4 regions of the Sporomusa aerivorans genome follow, and region 3 is predicted to be linked to each of the others. Evidence: riboswitches for the same ligand, from Rfam matches in the RefSeq annotation. Region 3 holds a riboswitch; each other region holds the start of a gene.

Region 1 (3,139 bases), 380 kb from region 3:
TCTCGCCGCTTCAATGGCGGCGTTTAAAGCCAGCAGATTGGTCTGCCCGGCAATTGAGGATATTAGTGTGACAATTTCCCTGATCTCCTGAGAGCTTTTGCTTAATTCACCGATAGTCGCCTGCGTAGTGTTTGTATTCTCCCCGATTTCGCTCATCTGCGTTACGGCTTGCTCTGCAGACGTACGGCCTTGTTTCGCTGCCGCAGCAGTGTCTTCAGCAATTTGCGATAAGTCTTTTGCTGTTTGCGCAATCTGATTTACTTCTTCGGCCATTGCCCGGGATCTCGCAGTGATTTGATTAACTGTTGCAACCTGATTTTCAGCGCTCCGGGCAATTTCCGTGATCGAGCCGGCTACCTGATTAGCGGCATCTGCCGATTGATGGGCACTTGCCGTCAGTTCTTCACTGGAAGCGGCAAGCAATTCCGATTGGGAAAGAACATTGGTGACCAGAGTCCGCAGACTGGTGCGCATGTCCCGAAACCCCTGCGCCAACTGTCCCACTTCATCATGAGACAAGACCCTGCCCTGCTGATCGCGTAGGTCCCCCTGCGCCAGCAGCAGGCATTCGTCTCTGATCAAGGCAATCGGCTTTGAAAGAATTTTACTGAGATAAAGAATAAACAGCGCAGCCAGAACAAGGCAGAAGAACGACCCGGTCAGCATGGCGTATGTCAATGAAGTTACCGCCTGTGCAGCCTCAGCCTCCGGCGCCGTTACAATTAAGATCCAGGGATTACTGCCCGGCAGCTGAATGGGAGTAAATACACCAACCTTGGTTATCCCGTCAACAAACTTGTAAGTCCCCCGTACCGGCTTGCCGGTTTGGGCAGCAGTTTTAAACAGGCTGATAAAATGATCATCCAGTTCCGTTTCTTTTACATTGAGTGCCGGATCAACTTTCTTTTCGGTAAAATTTAATTTGCCAACCAAGTCCGGTAATTTGGTATGGATGATAAGTTTGCCGCTATTGTCGGCAATAACGCCGTACCCTGTACTCAGAAATCGCATGTCTTTAATCAGCGTTGTCAACTTATCCAATGATACTGTACCCGTTAATACGCCTGTCAGCTGATCGCCGTAAAGGAGCGGTACCGCCACATTCACAGCCACTTTGCCGGTGGTTTTTGAAATAAGAACTTCGGAAACCACCGCCTTTTTGGTAGCTATAACCTGTTTAAAATATGCACGTTCGCCCAGTTGGGTAGTACTTCCGTCAGGACGCAGAGCCAAACCGTCGGTAGCAATATAGGTTACATTTTCCAGGTTGCCCAGCCGCTTGGCGCAATCCTGCAAAGTCTCCTGCAATTGCTTCTTATCGGCCGGATTATACAAGCCTTTATTGGTGGAGAATGCTTCCAGTTGCAGCACTGCCCCCTGAACATAAGCCTCGATACGATTAGAGTAATCATTCCCAATCGCTATTGCGTTCTCTTCCACGCTCGCCGACAGGGCCTGCTCCGCCCGATAATAGTTGACACCTACTAATAATCCAAAGGTTAAAATCAAAAAGGGCAACAGAATTAAGAGAAGTCTAGTTTTCATACTGGTGATTTTCATAACAATAACCTTCCTTTCATTTTTTTCTTGAACTGTTGCTGTTACTATTCTTACTATCCTGTCTTAAATGAAAATGAAAAAAGATTGCCGGAATGCAACTAACTGCAACCTGGCAATCCTGAGCACACACAGCTTGTAGACCCACGGCTTTGCGTCCTTATCTTTCGATAAGTTTGCTGAATTTGATCTGAAACACACTTCTGTTCCTTTTCTACATATTTCGGGACAAATTGGCAAAATCCTCCTTAAATGTTGCATTCTTTTTCTACTGTTTTTAACAGCAAGCTCACCAGTCGGGGATCAAACTGTTTTCCCGAATGAGCCTGCATTTCCCGGTTTGCTTCCTCCCGTGAAGCCGCCTTACGGTATGAGGTATTGCGCTGCATAGCATCATAGGAGTCGGCAATAGCGACTATTCTGCTAATTAAAGGAATGCCCTCTCCTTTTATTTTATCCGGATAACCGGAACCGTCCCATCGTTCATGATGGCTGGTAATATATTCGGCTACAGGAAGAAGTTCGGCAACTGCTTTCGCCAGACGCCCGCCAAGCTCTGCATGCGCCCTTATTTGCACCCATTCCGCTTCCGTTAATTGACCACATTTTACAAGAATCTCCCGGGGAACTCCCACTTTTCCTATATCATGATAGTGGGCTGCAAGTTCGAGCTGGCGTAACGCCTGATCATCTAAAAGCAGTGCCTTCCCCAGCTTGAGCGCCCATTTCTTTACGCCTTCGATATGGTCGAAAAAGCCGTGGTCATTTTTGCCGGCAGTTTGCATTAGTGTTGTCAGCAGCATTTGGCGGTTGTGCGCCCGGTTGCGGTTCTTTTCCTGGTACATATGGTTATCAGCCTCACTGATGACGTCTTCCAGCTTAAGCGGCAATTTGGTTGCAGCCGCGCCACCGGTCGAGATTGCCAGCGGAAGTTCAGGATGTATCCTGTTATGTTCATCCACCGTAGACCGCAGACGTTTTATCCCGGCAAGTACTTCGTCTAACTCCGCGCCAGGCATTATCACCGCAAATTCATCGCCGCCGATCCGTGCTACTGTCACGTGAGAAGAAAAACTTTGGACAATACTGTTGGCAGCCGCCCGGATTAAATCATCGCCGGCTTTATGGCCCAAGGTATCGTTAATAAGTTTCAAGCCGTCTACATCGCAGATAGCAACCCCTACCGGTGCCTGCTGCAAAGACTGCAGACGGCTGACTTCCTCCTCAAAGTAGGTCCGGTTGTGAATCTGAGTAAGCTGGTCCTGTGTACTCAGCTTGCGGTATTTAGTTTCGGCAACAATCAACGCCGCATTGCGGTCATATAGAAGTGCGATGTGTTCATTAATAGTTCCCAGCATGATATTAAAGGCATTGCACAAGCCGCGGACTTCAACAGGCGCAAAGGAAAATTTTTCTTCAGAGATTGTATGTGAATAGTCGCCGTATTGTGCTCCCTGGGACGCAGAAAGCAGCATTAGTATCGGTCTTTGAATACTTTTGGACATTAACCAGGTTAACAATAAAGCAAACAACAGGATGATGGCGCTGCCAATAACAGCTTTTTGAATGAGAGTATACAGCG
Region 2 (3,139 bases), 480 kb from region 3:
CCGGGACAAATGGCGATGGAACGGGCAATGCGGCGCAGCCGGATCACAATTGTACAGGCAGTTTTTTATCCGGGTAATAGGAGGCAGTAAAGCCCGTGCCATCCGCATAATAGTCGTCTTGCCTGTACCACGCAGCCCTTCGGCCTGGATATGAAACGGCCTGTCATTAACGAGAGCGGCCACTGACATCTCAACTGCCCGGAATAAATCCCGGTTGCCGGTATGCCTGATAAGCCGGATATATTCATGCATATCATTCCCCTCCGGATTCTTTTGTTATATTATGTAGTGTTCCCCTCGGAGTGACATCCATGCTCACATAAAAAATCCAGAATATGTATTTGTATAGCTTATTTCTACTATCTAAGCTACGCGCAAAGAAAAAATATGACATTATTTTTAAAATTAATACAGAAATTGGTATACTTTTGCAAATAAATGTAATATAATTTGAAATAATACTTAACTAGCTAATGATTGAGGTAACTTTGAGTGCAAATCGACGAAATGCTCATGCATCAGCTTTTCCAAACAACCCGTATTATTTCTTATAGTTTAAATCGCTTTTTTAAACCCTATAATCTTCATTTTTCAGAGTGGGGAATAATCATAATTTTAATGAATAGTGCCCCCCTGACGCAGCGTCAATTAGCCTGTTATTTGAAAATTGAGCCGGCGTCTATATCCAAAAGTTTAGCCGGTTTAGAGAAAAAAGGACTCATCATCCGGGAAACAGGTACAGACCGAAGAGAGAAAAATGTCTTCTTAACCGAAAAATCCAAAAGCCTCTACCAGCAATGGAATTCCATTGCAGAAAAGCATCGAAAAACGATTTTGGCGGATTTAACTCTGGAAAAGAAACAGGAATTGCATTTGCAACTAAAAAATATTTATCAGGCGACGCAGCTGTATGACGAGAAAAGTCGTATATGAAGATGGCATCAGTCATGTGAGAATACCGTCTACAAGACGAACATTATACTATTAAACTGAATATGTAGGCATACTTGCCGAAAGGCAAGGACGCAAAGCCATGGGTCTAAAGGCAGTGAGTGCCTATGATTGCCAGGTTGCAAATTCGATTCTGTTAAATCGATGGATCAGGCCTGCCCATAGCGGGTCTTTATTTTTTTCCTGATCTGCCTTATTGCTGCCAGAACCAGGTACATTCATAACTTGGGCGTGCTGCGCCTTGATCGGGATTGGAGGGATTTCTGGAAGATTAATAATAATTTCGGAGCATTAGCATTATTAGCAGATGTACTAATTATAACGCTAAACATTCTATTAATAGTTTTCTTTTGCAGCATTTTATATAGCTTATTCACACTGCTCCTAAACTGGATTTTGCACTAAATGCGGAAATGGAGAGATGAGCTTGAAAAGCTTACGAGCAAAGCTTGCCGTAACAGTAATAACGCTATTTGTAATTGCGCTTAGCACACTTGCTGGTCTAAATTACTGGCAATCGCAAAAAATGCTGGTACAGGATGTTGAAAAAGAACTTTCGCTCTTGGCACAAACCAATGGCGAAGCTGTCGGGCTATGGCTTGTAGAGCATAAAACCGAATTAGAAACCATCGCACGGTCGCCGGTTATGACCAGCGGCAATCGCGACGCCATGGTATCTTATATTATTTCAGAAATAAACAATAACAAGCTATATGAAAACATCTTTTGGACAGATAGTAACGGTAACTACGTTGATACCCGCGGCTTAGCGGGCAATTCAACAAGCCGCCCTTACTTCAAACAGGCAATTGAGGGGAAAACCACCATCACCGATCCGATTATATCCCCGGGCAGCGGTAAACTGGTCGTAGTAATTGCTACCCCCATCAAAGCTGACGGACGCATTATCGGAATTTTGGCTGGGGCCATTAATATCGAAGAAGTGGAAAAGCGTATTCTGGATATTAAAGTGGCCCAGACCGGGTATGCCTATGTTTTACGGACTGACGGCACAATAATCGTCCATCCCAATAAAGAATTAGTAAACAAAGCCAATGTTAACAACGATCCTAATGCAACCCCCGCTCTGAAAGCAGCTGCTGAAAAGATGCTGCGTGGAGAAACAGGAATTTCCAGTTATCCTTATGCAGGTGTGGAAAAGTATTTAGCCTATGCACCAATTACCGGAACTTCCTGGTCCCTGGGAGTAACAGTGCCTGCCAACGAAGCCAAAGCCCAGCTAAACGCCTTTGCCTGGATTTCACTAATTACAATTATTACGGTACTGATTTTAGCTATCATAGTTATTCTCTGGTCAGCGGCACGCATCACCAAACCGCTGCTGATTCTTGAAGAAACAGCCAGCCGTATTGCCGGCGGCAATCTGAGTATAACCAGCATCAATGTACGCTCACAGGACGAGTTGGGCCGGCTGGCCCGGGCCTTTGAAACCATGATAGGCAACCTGCGGGCACTTGTAAAAAAAATTGATACATCCTCAGAAATGGTGGCCGCATCGGCTGAGGAACTGACTGCCAGTGCCGACCAGTCATCGCAAGCCGCCACGCAGGTGACACATTCAATTACCGATGTATCTAAAGGCATGGAAGAACAATTAAGCGCGGCCAATGATACCTCGGCGGTGGTTCAACAGATGTCAGCCAGCATCCAGCAAATTGCCGCCAACGTCACTGAAGTCGCTACCCAGTCAGCCCAGGCTTCAGGCAAAGCCAACGAAGGCAATAACGCGGTGGAAAAAGCAGTAAGTCAAATGACCCATATTGAACAGACCGTTACAAGTTCTGCTGGGGTTGTGGCCAAATTAGGCGAACGCTCTAAAGAAATCGGCCAGATTGTGGATACTATTTCCGGTATTGCCGGCCAGACCAATCTACTGGCCCTCAACGCCGCCATCGAAGCAGCCAGGGCCGGTGAACAGGGACGCGGCTTTGCCGTAGTAGCGGAAGAAGTCCGCAAATTAGCCGAACAATCGCAGGATGCAGCCAAACAAATTGCTGTTTTGATCAGTGAGATTCAGGGCGACACCGCTAAAGCGGTAATCGCCATGAATGAGGGAACCAGGGAAGTTAAGCTGGGAGCTGAAGTAGTCAATGCTTCCGGGCAAGCCTTCCTGGAAATTACCACACTTGTTGCTCAAGTATCTAATCAGATCGGAGAAATTTCCTCA
Region 3 (3,139 bases):
CGCCGGCAGACAGGGCGATCTGCCCGGATGCCTCGGCGCTTTGCTTCGAACTTGCCGCCAACTGATCGGCGGAAATGGCTGTGGCATCAGCCGCATCACCCGTTTGCCGGATCAACTGCCGGATATTTTCCGCCATTACCTGAAAAGCTTCCACCAACTGCCGGATTTCATCCTGGCCTGTATAAGTAACGGCAGGAGTAACAATATGCCCGCCGGCGATTTGCGCTGCAACCGAGGATATAGCGGTTATCGGCCGGCTGATTCTCCGTACCGCAAAAAAACCGATTAAGGCGAGCAGAATGCAAGACAGCAGAACGACAACAATAATCAGGTTGCGGAGATCATCCGCATTGGACATGGTTTCCTCAATATTCTGGAAGGACAACACCGCCCAGCCAGTCTGACCGACAGGGGCAAAAGCCGTCAATTGCCGTCCCAGGTATTTGGTCTGCGCTTCCTGTGATTTAGTCATATCAATAACGTCCTGTTCGTTAAACAGTTCATGCTGCTGTGACTTGGTCTCATCACGGCTGTCCGTTAGATAATAAGATTTCTTATCAAGTACAACGCCTTTACCGGTATTGCCGGCATTAAGCCCTTTAGCCAATTCGGTTACATTGCCAAGTTTCAGATTGCCGCCGATATAGCCGATAATCTGTCCCGCGTTATTTACAAGCGGCGCAACTACCGGTGCTGTGGCCTGCTTGGTGAAGGCGGAAACATAGGTATCGGAAATCACCGGCTTCTGCGCGGCCGCCACATCTTTATACCACTGGCGATCGGAAAAATCCTTTTTACCGCCAAAATCGGTTTGCGGCCACGTATTTTTTATCTGTCCCTGTGCATCCACGCAAAAGACCAGTTCAAACATGCCATTGCCCTCATAAAAGGAACGTAGCACAGCGGTTTGATCCTCCGAACCGAATGCAGCGGCATACGGGGTTTTCGCCAGGGTGGCAACACTGGCCTGTCCGTCATGCAAATACTGCTCCAGGCGGTCCGCCACCCGAATGACATGATCCCTGTGCGTGTTTTTCGTCATGGTATCTAAAAGTGAATTAGCCTGCTGATTGGCCGTATAGCCGATAATTAAAGCCGGAATGATTGCCAGAATCACCAAAAAAAGACTCATTTTCCCCTGTAAGGTCGTAAAAATACTGTTAAGTCGCATAAATCGTCTCGATCCTCCAATTTTCCCCTATGGATTGTCAGTCTGTGGGCCTCAACGACAGCTTCAATGTCGTCGCACCTCCCGCCATATTGCCGCAGAAAAAAATGCCAGGGCACACCAAAAACATTAGTGCAACCTGGCGATCATAGATTTTTTATCTGTAGACCCATGGCTTTGCGTCCCACCCTTTCGGATGGTTTGCCGACAAATTTCATGGAATTTTTTCCCTAACTAATAATAATTTCTCCGTACAACTATAAAATCCTGTAAAAAAAGCAATATCATTTTTAACTTTATGTAAAAATATGTAGTTATAAATCTTAGAAATAGTCGGGTATAACAGCCGCATTAGCTTTTATCAATTCATTCCATACCAATTCAGTGCAATGTGCCATACAAACGCTTTTTTCGTATTTTTGCAGCTTTTCAGGCAAGCTTTGAAACCCGAATTTTTCATAATACGCCGGCTTTATATCAGAGTACAGAAAAATAATTGTGTTGTCGCCTGGGATCAGCTTTATGCACTGTTTTATGAGTTCGGACCCGTAGCCTTTGCCTCTGTGGTTTTGCGAAGTCAGTATGGACCCTAAGCCGTAGACATTCTTGCCAAGGAGGCTTTCTAGCCGCAGCAAAACCGTCGAACTGGCGATCTCGCCGTTTTCCTCGATGACATATCTTATGCCGATGGCATCATCCTTACTGTTATCAACGCAATATTGTTCAAAAGTTCTATTTTTACTCCATTCTTTATACCCTTCCTGAAAAAGAAAAGGTATTTCTTCTTTAGCGGCCTCCCGGAAGATCATTGTCATCGCTCCTTACTCTGTATGGTTAGTTACCTGAAACTGTAATTAAATATCAAGATATTCGTTTGTTAGAGCCTGTTTTCCTTTGTAGCGCGGTTGTGCTTGGCAGATCAATTTACTAATCGCTTACTCCAAATATATAAAAATCTTGAACCGGAAAATAAAAACTTATATAATAAAAGTAAGTTGTTTGTTCTTTAATAACGATGCCTGATAATTGCCGGCAGCGGGTTGGAGCAACCAATTTCTTACACCGGCTTTTTAACCATTTGGCTTTAACTATAGGAGGAGGGGAGAGGATACGATGCAGTTTGACATACAAATGCCTGAGCAATTTTATATGTTATTGCCTTATGTGACAAGCTACATATCTTTGTATAAGCTAGCCACAGCCGCTGCAATATTTCTTGTTTTCTGGGGCTTCAAAAATTTATTTACTAATTACATTTTCCATTTTGTTCATGACAATCTTTGCAGAAATGAAGCGAATCAGGATTCTTTTCTCCTTGTTTTGCGCAACCCTGTCAAAAATTTGATTGTTCTTACCGGCGGGTATCTTGCTTTGCATAATATTGTGCCAAATACATTTGATTTTTTGCTGAACAATATATTCCGGACAGCGGTCATAATTTTGTTTTCAAGCGCAATCTACGACCTGATTGGTTATTATGCAGTAAACCAGTCGGAAATCCAGCGGATTTTTAACCGCGAAGTGGATAAAATTCTAATCCCTTTCCTTTCCAAGGTACTAAAATTCATTGTGCTGGCATTAGCCTTTGTGGCTATAGCCAGTACCTGGGGCTACGATGTAAACGGATTTATCGCCGGACTGGGGCTGGGCGGCCTGGCTTTTGCTCTGGCGGCAAAAGACCTGCTGGCTAATATTTTTTCCGGAGTTATTATTATAACGGACAAGCCGTTTAGTATTGGCGACTGGGTAAAAACCAGTGAAATTGAAGGAACCGTGGAAGATATCAATTTTAGGAGCACAAAAATACGGGCTGTTGATCAAGCGCTGGTCACTGTACCAAATTCTAATCTGGTCAATGCTCCCATTATCAATTATACGAAACGGACCATGCGTAGAATTACATTTCAGTTGAAAGTACGTTATGACACACCAGCAGATAAACTGAAAGCATGTATCAATAAAATTGAAGAA
Region 4 (3,139 bases), 770 kb from region 3:
AGAATCTACGATACCAACAGCCAAAAACTAAAAATAGCACATTGTGGAAATACTTTGCCATATCCAATATGCTAACCAATGAAATCTATATTGGAAACATGGTTCAAGGCAAATACGGCAGTATTTCCTATAAAACCAAAGAGAATAAACCCATTCCTAAAGAGCAATGGATTAAAGTAAGTTGCACTCATGAGCCTATTATTGACCGCGAACTTTGGGATAATGTGCAAGAGCTAATAAAGGAAAAGGCTAAACCGTTTTCTGTCGGTACGATTGGGATATTTGCCAAAAAAGCAAAATGCATGTATTGCGATTATGTAATGCGTTCTACCAAAAGTCATGACCGCTATTATTTAAAATGCGAAACAAAACATGTTGCCAATGAAGCATGCATAGGTTCGTTTATATCGGTAGCAGAGCTTGAGAGAGCTGTGATAGCTGAACTTAAGTCTATGATAACTGAATACCTTGACAAGGATGAACTAGAGCAGCAGGTCAGCATTACCAACAACTTGAATGAAAAAAGAGAAAAGCTTAAAGCCGAAGTTACCACATTTCAAAGAAAGGCTTCGGAATATGCCAAAGGCATTCAGGATGTTTATTTAGACAAATCCAAAGGCATCATTACCGAAAGTGAATTCCTGCAATTCTATCAAAATTTTTGCAAGGAAAAAGAACGTCTTGAAATGCAGGCAAGTAAGACAAGAGATAAATTAGAAATCATAGAAAGAAAAATGCAGTCAGCTGACAGCCGCCGCCAGATTATCGAAGAATATCTAGATATTACAAAGCTTAATCGGGAAATGACCGTAAAGCTAATTGACTTCATTCGCGTTGGCAAGCGAAGCCCTGAAACCAAGCAGATTCCCATTGAAATTCATTGGAATTTTTAGTCCCCAAAATGTTGCCGATACACAATCGCCCCAGAACAAAAAGCCCGGTCGACATATGAGCATCTGATTGCTTGTACCGATGACCCCTGCGTAAAAGATACTCTTCGTTTTCTGTGGCAGCGGGAAGTAGTACATTTCCAACGGTTTGGCGAGGCCTTAAACGAGGTTCAGGAATGGATGTGCAAGAGCAAACATATGTGGAGCGGTCATAAGGGCGGGTGTGAATAAAGGATTTCCCGAATAGCTGCAAGATACTCTCTGTCTATAGGCAGAGGGTATTTTATTAATATGGACTAGGATGGTTAAGGATATCTTGAAAAGACGAAAGACGGGGTTCTCCAAGCAGGATTTTAACTTTGGGTTAAAGTCTTGTTAAGGTGTTTGAATTGTAGAGAAAAAAATGCTACAGTGAATTTGCGGATTAAAGAAATTGATTGCGGGATTAAGTAAGACAAATTATAAAGGGCAAACTTATCGAAAGATAAGGACGCAAAGCTATGGGTCTAAAGGCGGAAAGCCTATGACTGCCAGGCTGCCGTTTGGTTCTAATGGCCAAGCGCCTCATAAACCAGCTATGGGGCTGGTTTATTTTTTATAAATAATATTATAAAGCCAATGTTGTGTTGGTATATACAAGGAGGATGGCTGAAAATTGTGCCAGGCTAAAGAGTAATGTTTTTTGCAATTAATTAGCGGACTACTAACTCCAAGATTGTTGAATTTTTAACGCCCTATTGATTGGCTATTTTTCTGTTTCGAGGAGGTTAAATAATAATGAAAAAAATTATTATTGTCTTACTAATGCTCGTTAGCGGCATTCCCTTGCTTGTGTCGACTCTAATTTCCCACTCTCTGTTTACTAAACCACTGGAAAGTGATTACTATGCGATTAATGCCAGCAAGGCTGAAGTTTTTAAGACCGAGACCCAGGCTTACCTCAATAAGCACATGGAGGTAATTAAGGCGGTTTCCCGTACCACTGCCGTAAAAAATCTTGACTTGCCGGCAACCAAACAATTACTCGCCGACTTAAAAAAAACCTACTCCAATATTGATATGGTTATTTCTGATCTAACAGGTAAACAGGTTGTCAGAGGCGATGATGCCAAGTTGGTCAATGTGTCCAGCCGGTCTTTCTATCAGGAAGCGCTCAAGGGTACTGAAGAAGTTATTTCCGAAGTACTAATCAGCTCCAGAGACGGACAGCCGGTAGTAGTACTGGCTACACCCATCCGGGCAGATAACGGAGCTGTTGTCGGCGTATTGCAGGCCAATCTTTATCTAAATATTTTTAAGGACTTTGTAGTTAACCGCTCAGTTAACGGAGTTACTGCTTACATACTGGATCAAGATGGAAAAGTAATCGTTCATCCTACAGCCCAGGTGTCGGGAGAACGTACTGATATGAGTAACCAGCCTTTTGTTCAAACCGCATTAAAGGGTCAAAGCGGTTCTGAAGAAATTGCGGGGGAAAACGGTGTTCGCAAATTAGCAAGCTATGTGTATGACCCCAAGACACGCTGGGTTATTTGTATGGAGAAGAACTATGAAGAGTATGATGCGGTTAGTAAAGGAATGCTCCTTACCAATTTAATGGTTTGGGTTATCACGATGATTGTGGTGATCTTCATTAGTATTGTTGTTTCCAACCGGCTCACTAAGCCCATCACGCAATTGGTAAGTGCGACAGAAGCGCTGAAAAACGGTAACTTAAATGTAAGCATAACGAATCATAGCAAGGATGAAATTGGTAGGTTGGCGCAAAATTTTGACGCAATGGTTAAGGGACTGAAAGACCTGCTTAAGGATGTTTCCGTTTCCGCTGGCGTGGTTTCGGCAGCCGCTCAGCAGCTAACTGCGAGTGCGGAACAATCGGCGGCTACCGCTGAGCAAGTGACAATAGCAATAACCGACATCGCGGAAAGCGCTGAAAAACAAGTGACTACTGCCAATGATACCGCAGTGATTGTGACCCGGATTGTTTCCGATATTCAGCAAATTGTTGCCGATTCCAGTACAGTCGCCAACGTATCGGCCGGGACCGCTCAGTTGGCTGCAAATGGCGGCAAATCAATAGAAGATGCCGTCGGGCAGATGCAGAACATTGAAGCCAGCGTTGCCAATTCGGCGGCAGTGGTGACAAAACTGGGGGAACGTTCTACAGAAATCGGCCAAATTATCGATACTATCTCCGGTATTGCCAGTCAAACCAATCTGCTGGCCTTAAATGCGGCAATAGAAGCAGC

Evidence for each region. A riboswitch is a leader RNA that binds a small molecule or an ion and turns the genes downstream of it on or off. The one in region 3 is predicted to bind cyclic di-GMP.
Region 1: it holds a riboswitch for cyclic di-GMP, as region 3 does, so the genes downstream of both, SATMO3_RS04370 (methyl-accepting chemotaxis protein) here and SATMO3_RS02700 (methyl-accepting chemotaxis protein) in region 3, are expected to answer to the same signal.
Region 2: it holds a riboswitch for cyclic di-GMP, as region 3 does, so the genes downstream of both, SATMO3_RS00410 (methyl-accepting chemotaxis protein) here and SATMO3_RS02700 (methyl-accepting chemotaxis protein) in region 3, are expected to answer to the same signal.
Region 4: it holds a riboswitch for cyclic di-GMP, as region 3 does, so the genes downstream of both, SATMO3_RS30130 (methyl-accepting chemotaxis protein) here and SATMO3_RS02700 (methyl-accepting chemotaxis protein) in region 3, are expected to answer to the same signal.

Annotation. Positions count from the first base shown of each region.
Region 1 is NZ_CP156926.1:967,159-970,297, reverse strand. Features, by position in the region: gene SATMO3_RS04370 (methyl-accepting chemotaxis protein) at 1-1,560, opposite strand, end outside; cyclic di-GMP riboswitch class I at 1,661-1,748, opposite strand; gene SATMO3_RS04365 (HD domain-containing phosphohydrolase) at 1,806-3,139, opposite strand, start outside.
Region 2 is NZ_CP156926.1:102,513-105,651, reverse strand. Features, by position in the region: gene SATMO3_RS00420 (magnesium chelatase) at 1-252, opposite strand, end outside; gene SATMO3_RS00415 (MarR family winged helix-turn-helix transcriptional regulator) at 493-933, shown strand; cyclic di-GMP riboswitch class I at 991-1,078, shown strand; gene SATMO3_RS00410 (methyl-accepting chemotaxis protein) at 1,379-3,139, shown strand, end outside.
Region 3 is NZ_CP156926.1:585,781-588,919, forward strand. Features, by position in the region: gene SATMO3_RS02700 (methyl-accepting chemotaxis protein) at 1-1,171, opposite strand, end outside; cyclic di-GMP riboswitch class I at 1,299-1,384, opposite strand; gene SATMO3_RS02705 (GNAT family N-acetyltransferase) at 1,492-1,977, opposite strand; gene SATMO3_RS02710 (mechanosensitive ion channel family protein) at 2,282-3,139, shown strand, end outside.
Region 4 is NZ_CP156926.1:6,307,134-6,310,272, reverse strand. Features, by position in the region: gene SATMO3_RS30140 (recombinase family protein) at 1-893, shown strand, start outside; gene SATMO3_RS30135 (manganese catalase family protein) at 918-1,121, shown strand; cyclic di-GMP riboswitch class I at 1,348-1,433, shown strand; gene SATMO3_RS30130 (methyl-accepting chemotaxis protein) at 1,668-3,139, shown strand, end outside.